Linked DNA regions of Pseudosulfitobacter pseudonitzschiae. The protein of the gene in region 1 interacts with the protein of each later gene in a pairwise test. Links are inferred from orthologs where the notes say so. Each region holds a gene or a part of one and is shown on either strand. Other genes may lie near its edges. The genes, in order: SULPSESMR1_RS17065 and lepA.

The links.
Region 2: the proteins of SULPSESMR1_RS17065 (region 1) and lepA interact in binary tests that used the Escherichia coli proteins (3 or more experiments, as listed by UniProt). The link is inferred for Pseudosulfitobacter pseudonitzschiae from one-to-one orthologs.

Annotation. Positions count from the first base shown.
Region 1 is NZ_CP022415.1:3,470,963-3,474,204, forward strand. What follows is about bases 214-3,209. They hold SULPSESMR1_RS17065 (zinc transporter ZntB), read right to left. Parts: upstream 2,183-3,209; coding sequence 1,244-2,182; downstream 214-1,243. Other genes in these bases: SULPSESMR1_RS17060 (LysR family transcriptional regulator), read right to left, coding at 214-901; SULPSESMR1_RS17070 (ArsR/SmtB family transcription factor), read right to left, coding at 2,187-2,873; SULPSESMR1_RS17075 (NIPSNAP family protein), read left to right, coding at 2,944-3,209. In the rest of the region: more of SULPSESMR1_RS17060, read right to left, coding at 1-213; more of SULPSESMR1_RS17075, read left to right, coding at 3,210-3,242. UniProt on the Escherichia coli protein: Zinc transporter. Acts as a Zn(2+):proton symporter, which likely mediates zinc ion uptake. Purified ZntB reconstituted in liposomes also binds and transports Cd(2+), Ni(2+) and Co(2+).
Region 2 is NZ_CP022415.1:254,208-257,413, reverse strand. What follows is about bases 80-3,039. They hold lepA (translation elongation factor 4), read right to left. Parts: upstream 2,478-3,039; coding sequence 681-2,477; downstream 80-680. Other genes in these bases: SULPSESMR1_RS01170 (response regulator), read right to left, coding at 3,003-3,039; SULPSESMR1_RS01180 (hypothetical protein), read right to left, coding at 80-425. Also shown: more of SULPSESMR1_RS01180, read right to left, coding at 1-79; more of SULPSESMR1_RS01170, read right to left, coding at 3,040-3,206. UniProt on the Escherichia coli protein: Required for accurate and efficient protein synthesis under certain stress conditions. May act as a fidelity factor of the translation reaction, by catalyzing a one-codon backward translocation of tRNAs on improperly translocated ribosomes.

The DNA.
Region 1 (3,242 bases):
AGTCCGACGGTCCCTTGTCGGCAAACTCGTGCACCAGAAAGTCAATGAACGCGCGCACTTTGGGCTGGGTAAACCGGCCTGGCGGATAAACGGCATAGATGCCTTGGCTGTCCATCGGCAGATCGGGCATGGCGTCTTCGACCAGACCTTTTTCCATCGCATCCGAATAGAGGAACGATGGCAAATAGGCGATTCCAAGCCCCGAGATGGCCGCGTTCAACAACGATTGCCCGTCGTTGACCGACAACCAGCCCGCGGTGCGCACCTGACGTTTTTCGCCTGACGGGGCGGTCAGTTTCCACACATTGCCAGATGACTGGTTGGAATAATGCAGCAGCTTGTGATTGTTCAGATCGTCGATTTTCTCGGGCTTGCCGTATTTTTCGAAATAGGCAGGCGATGCGATCATGCGTTTGGTGGTTTCCGTCAGCTTGCGGGCGCGCAATGTACTGTCTTCAAGTTCACCAATGCGCACGGCCATGTCGAACCCTTCCGAGATCAGTTCGACATAACGGTTGTTCAGCACCATGTTCACGGTGATGTCGGGGAAATCTTCCAGAAACGATGACAGCGCCGGTGACAGGTGGTTGACGCCAAAGTCGGTCGCAACGCTGATCCGCAACAGACCGGAGGGCGCCGATTGCATCGAGGTGACCAAAGCGTCGGCCTCGCCTGCGTCGTTCAGAACACGGCGCGCACGGTCGTAGTAGGCCAGACCGATCTCGGTTGGGGACACGCGCCGCGTCGTGCGGTTCAGCAGCCGTGCGCCAAGGCGCGCTTCCAGCGAGGAGACGTGCTTTGAGACAGCTGATTTGGAGATGCCCATCTTCTTGGCCGCATCAGTGAATCCGCCCTGATCCACGACCGTGGCAAAAGCTTCCATTTCTGTTAGGCGGTCCATGCCGTCCCCTTTTCTCGGTATTCGTTTCTAAGGGGTGTATCGCCCCCAATCAGGGCAAGATCGGGGCAAGGGTGGGATAATCTTGGGGTAATTGGGGCTTCGTTGCAGGCACGGAAACGCGAGAACGCAGTGTTTCCCAATGGGTGAAATCCTGTAGAAATATGAAATATAATGGAAATATTGGATGCCAATGCGCGATCCAAACCGTTTCTTTCCCTAAAGTGCGGCCTTGGTCCTAATTTGTATTGTTGAAAAAAGCGCACAGAGCGCGGGGCAATGTTGCCTAAAATTTAACATATCATGGGCAGGCTTGGCTTGGATACGGGCAGAACAGTGCCTGCGTCAGATCCACTTGAACCAGCGCATGACCACAAACGTCATCAAAGTGATGCCCAGCATCGACAGGCAGAGAATCGCAAAGGCGGCGGGGCTGTCCACGCCGGGCATACCGCCCACATTGACACCGAACAGACCAGTGATGAACCCCAGCGGCAGAAATGTCGCCGCGACAATGCTTAGAATATAGCTGTTGCGGTTCTGCGCTGCGGCAGCTTGTGCCGCGTGGTGGTCGTTGATTGCAGTCAGACGACCCTGAAGCGAATCCAGTTCTTCGACAGTCAGCATAGCAAGGTTGGCCAGCTCGCGGCGGTGCAGGGCGTTGTTGCCCAAAGGTGTGTCGGTGGCCGCAAGTGCCATCAGCGCATCGCGCTGCGGCCCAAGATACCGGCGCAAGCGGATCGCGGTACGGCGCAGGCTGGCAAGGTTTTCGGGCAGCGGCGCGTCGTCATCGTCGTGAATGGCGTCTTCCAGATCGTCCACTTGGTCGGCCAGTTCAAACACAGTGCTTTGGATTCGCTCGGTCAGGCGACTGGCCAGCGTTTCAACAAAGGCGGCACTGCTGTCAGGGGCGGCACCGGCTTCGATTTCTTGACGCAGGTCTTCTATGGCGAACACGCGGCGCATCCGGACGGTGACCACGGTCTGATCGGTCACCCACATGCGCACGGCCACCATCTGGTCGGCGGGGCCGTCAGCGTTCAGATTGACGCCGCGCAGGTTCAACATCAGCCCGCCGTCATGCACATCACAACGCGGCCGCGTTTCGGTTTGCAGCAAAGCACCGGCAGGAATGGGATGAAGGTGGGCATTGACCCACTTCGGCAGTTCGGCGTCCTTGAGATCGAAGTGGAACCAGCGATAGCCGTTTTTACCTGTGGGTGACGTGCCGGTGGTGGGCGTCGCGGTCCCGTCGGGCAGGATGTCATAGGTATAAAGCGGCATAAGCTTAGTCCAGTATCGGAAAAGTGGCATCAAAGGCGGCGCGGCCCTTGGATGAAAATCGGATGATGCGGGTATCTGGAACGCGCGCAACCCAGCCCAATGTCTCGAAATGACTTAGTAAAGCGCGGCCCAGTTTACCCGCCAAATGCGAGCGCCGCGCGCTCCAGTCCAGGCATTCACGGCACATAGGCGCGCGGGAATGCGCAAGTGTGTCGAGCGGAAGGCCAAGGCTTTGCATCAGTTCTGCACCTTTGGCGGTCAGATCCAACCCCTGTGCGCCGTGGGCGATCTGGCCCTTGGATGCAAGCGCGCGGAACATCTGCACGCCGGTGTCGCCTGCAAGGTGGTTATAGCAGACGCGCGCGGTGCGCAGTTCGATGTCTTTCGGCCCCTGACGGGTGCGCAAATGGCCGTGATTGGCGGCCAGCCCCATCATTGCCTCGATGGTGTGGGCCACCTCTTCGGTGGCCAGCGCGAAATAGCGGTGTCGCCCCTGTTTGCGGCGCAGCAGCAGACCGCCCTGTTCCAGCTTGGCCAGATGCGAAGATGCGGTTGCAGCGGTCACGCCCGCTTCTGCGGCCAGTTCCGATGCCGTCAGCGCACGGCCCGACATCAGCGCCGTCAGGATATTGGCGCGGGCGGGGTCGCCCATCAACATGGCGATCTGTGTAAAATCGGGGCCTTCTTTCATACTTTGATGTTAATCGAAGCATTCCCGTCCGGCAATCGCGTATCACCACACAGCAACAAGGAGACTGACTATGCTGACCTGTGTGATCCGTTACCAGATCGACCCGACCCAACCGGACGCCTTTGCGCAATATGCGCGCAACTGGGGGCAGGTGATCCCGCGCTGCGGGGCTGACCTGGTGGGATATTTCGCCCCGCACGAGGGGTCATCGACGCTGGCCTATGGCATCTATCATGTGAAATCACTGGCGGAGTACGAAGCCTATCGGGCACGGTTGGCGGCGGACCCGCTGGGGCGGGAAAACTATGCCTTTGCGCAATCGCGGAAATTTCTGCTGCGCGAAGACAGAACTTGGCTGAGAAAGGTATC
Region 2 (3,206 bases), 3.2 Mb from region 1 along the record:
CGGACCGAAGGTTCAACGGCTTGTATCAAAGCACCTAGGTCACCGGCATTAATTCGGCCATCACTTTCAGCCTCTTCAATTTCATTGGCCCCGAGAAGACCGGTAGCACGATTGAAAACAGTCTCGACCAGCTTCCAAGACGCGTTCGCAAGCCCACTACCGTATGCTTCAATCAAATAGGGAGCAAATTGAGAGAACTCAAAAACAAATTCATACGACCCCGGCCGAGTTACTTTTAGGTTTAGGACCGTATCAAGGTCTTTAAAGTTTCTTCGTCTAATCTCACCAGTTTGAGCAAAATTCACAATCATCATCAACGCTTGCGAAACAGCGTGCGCACTATCAAGCGCTGTGAACGCAGGCACGTCATGCCCATCACTCTGCCCACCTGTTAGCGATACAATTAATTCAATTTTTTCCGACACAATCTATCTCCACATTGAGGTCTAAGAATTGTCTAATTTGGTAAACAACTCAAGGGCGAAGTCGAAATCGAACCAGCCTTGAAGAATTAGTCGGAAAAGGGCGACCAAAGATGTATCTATGTGTCTGCTGTAATGCCCATTAATAATGACAAACCTTTGGTGTTTTGGGTACTGCCACACCACACAACCGTGTGGGGTCGCGCCCCGCTGCGCGGGACTCTTACCCCACCGGCCTTTATCAGCGTCGAAAATGGATTAAGAATCCATTTTCAGTGCGCTGATAAAGGCCTCCTGTGGAATATCCACCTTACCAAACTGGCGCATCTTTTTCTTGCCCGCCTTCTGCTTGTCCAGCAGCTTGCGTTTGCGCGTGGCGTCGCCGCCGTAGCATTTGGCCGTGACGTCCTTGCGCATGGCGGACAGGGTCTCGCGGGCGATGACCTTGCCGCCGATGGCCGCCTGAATCGGGATCTTGAACATATGGCGCGGGATCAGATCCTTGAGTTTTTCAACCATGGCGCGACCACGGGTTTCGGCGCGGTCGCGGTGGACCATCATCGACAGGGCGTCGACGGGTTCATCGTTGACCAGCACCGACATCTTCACAAGGTTATCGGTTTGGTAACCTGTCATCTGGTAGTCAAAGGACGCATAGCCCTTGGTCACCGATTTCAGGCGGTCGTAAAAGTCGAAGACAACCTCGTTCAGCGGCAGGTCGTAGACGACCATCGCGCGGCTGCCGGCATAGGTCAGGTCAAGTTGAACGCCACGACGGTCCTGACAGAGTTTCAGCACGTCCCCGAGGTAGTCGTCGGGGACAAGGATGGTCGCCTTGATCCGCGGCTCTTCCAGGTGATCGACCACGCTGAGGTCGGGCATGTCGGCGGGGTTGTGCAGTTCTTGCATCGACCCGTCGCGCATGAAGATGCGATAGACCACCGACGGTGCGGTGGTGATAAGTTCGATGTCATATTCGCGTTCGATCCGGTCGCGAATGACTTCCAGATGGAGGAGGCCCAGAAAACCGCAACGGAAGCCGAAGCCAAGGGCGGCAGAGGTTTCCATTTCGAAACTGAAAGAGGCATCGTTGAGCGCCAGTTTGTCGATGGCGTCGCGCAGGTCTTCGAATTCGGAGGAGTCGACGGGAAAAAGGCCACAAAAGACCACCGGCTGCGCGGGCTTGAAGCCGGGCAGTGCCTGCACCGTTTTCTTGTCGTGGGTCACGGTGTCACCGACGCGGGTGTCGCGGACCTGTTTGATGGACGCGGTCAGAAAGCCGATCTCGCCGGGGCCGAGGCTGTCGATGACCTGCATCTGGGGGCGGAAGACGCCGATGCGGTCGACGTGATGCACGGTGCCGTTGGACAGGAATTTGATCCGCTCGCCCTTTTTCAGGCGACCGTCGATGATGCGGACCAGAACGATCACGCCAAGATAGCTGTCGTACCAGCTGTCGACCAGCATCGCCTTGAGGTCGGCGTTTTCGTCACCTTTGGGCGCGGGCAGGTGATGCACGATCGCCTCGAGGGTTTCGTGGATGCCGATGCCGGTTTTGGCCGAGACGCGGATGGCGCCGGATGCGTCGATGCCGATCACGTCTTCGATCTGTTCGGCCACGCGGTCGCAGTCGGCGGCGGGCAGGTCGATCTTGTTCAGGATGGGCACGATTTCGTGGTCGGCGTCGATGGCCTGATAGACGTTGGCCAGAGTCTGCGCCTCGACGCCCTGGGTGCTGTCGACGACCAGCAGCGAGCCTTCGACCGCGCGCATGGAGCGGGAGACCTCGTAGGCGAAATCGACGTGGCCGGGGGTGTCGATCAGGTTCAGCACATAGGCCTCGCCGTTGTCGGCGACATAGTCGATGCGCACGGTGTTCGCTTTGATGGTGATACCGCGCTCGCGCTCGATGTCCATGGCGTCAAGCATCTGCTCTTTCATGTCGCGGTCGGCCACGGTGTGGGTCGACTGGATCAGACGGTCTGCGAGCGTGGATTTCCCGTGGTCGATGTGCGCGACGATGGAAAAATTGCGGATATGTGAAAGCGGTGTCATGGTTGGGATATGTAGGGGATTTGGGGGTTGGTCAAGTGAGCATGAAGGGCGCGGCGCATTGTGATGCTGCGTGTTTGCGGGTGGCCACGGCAGATGCGGGGGCCGGACGGGATCGGCCCGCGATTTCCGGCAGCGTTTCGGGGTGATCCGGTCGGGCGTCTTGGGGCGTTCGGAACAGGCTGTGATTTGAAAACGGGATATCTGGCGGTATTCGGTAGAAACGGGGTGCGGGTTTGAACCGCGTATTCGCGAGAATGAACAGAGCGGAAATACCGGATTCAGAAGAGTTTTGAATTGTGACCAGCAGGTTCGGGAAATACCGCAGGCTGGACGGTAATTCTGTTTGCGCGTGTATTCGGGCGCTGGATCGAACGCCGCCTTAAACGGCAGCTCCACACGGAGTAGCGCCACGTCGATGCGTAAGATTTATTGCGCCGCTTTGACCTGCATCGGAATAATTGCAGTATAGTGCCGAATTATACGCGCTGTCGGGCTGGAATGACGCCTGCCCCGAGCCCACAACGCTCAAGCGGCGCTGCAGTATTGATCGACCAGCCCCATCAATTCACCGGCGGTGATCGGCTTGACTATGAACCCGTCCATCCCGTGTTTACTGACCACGGATTGATCGTGATAATATTCATCGGCGGTTACGGCAAAGATCGCCACATTGCGGGGCGGATCGCTCAGGCTTGCGCGGATCATGCGGGCGGCATCTGTTCCGGACAG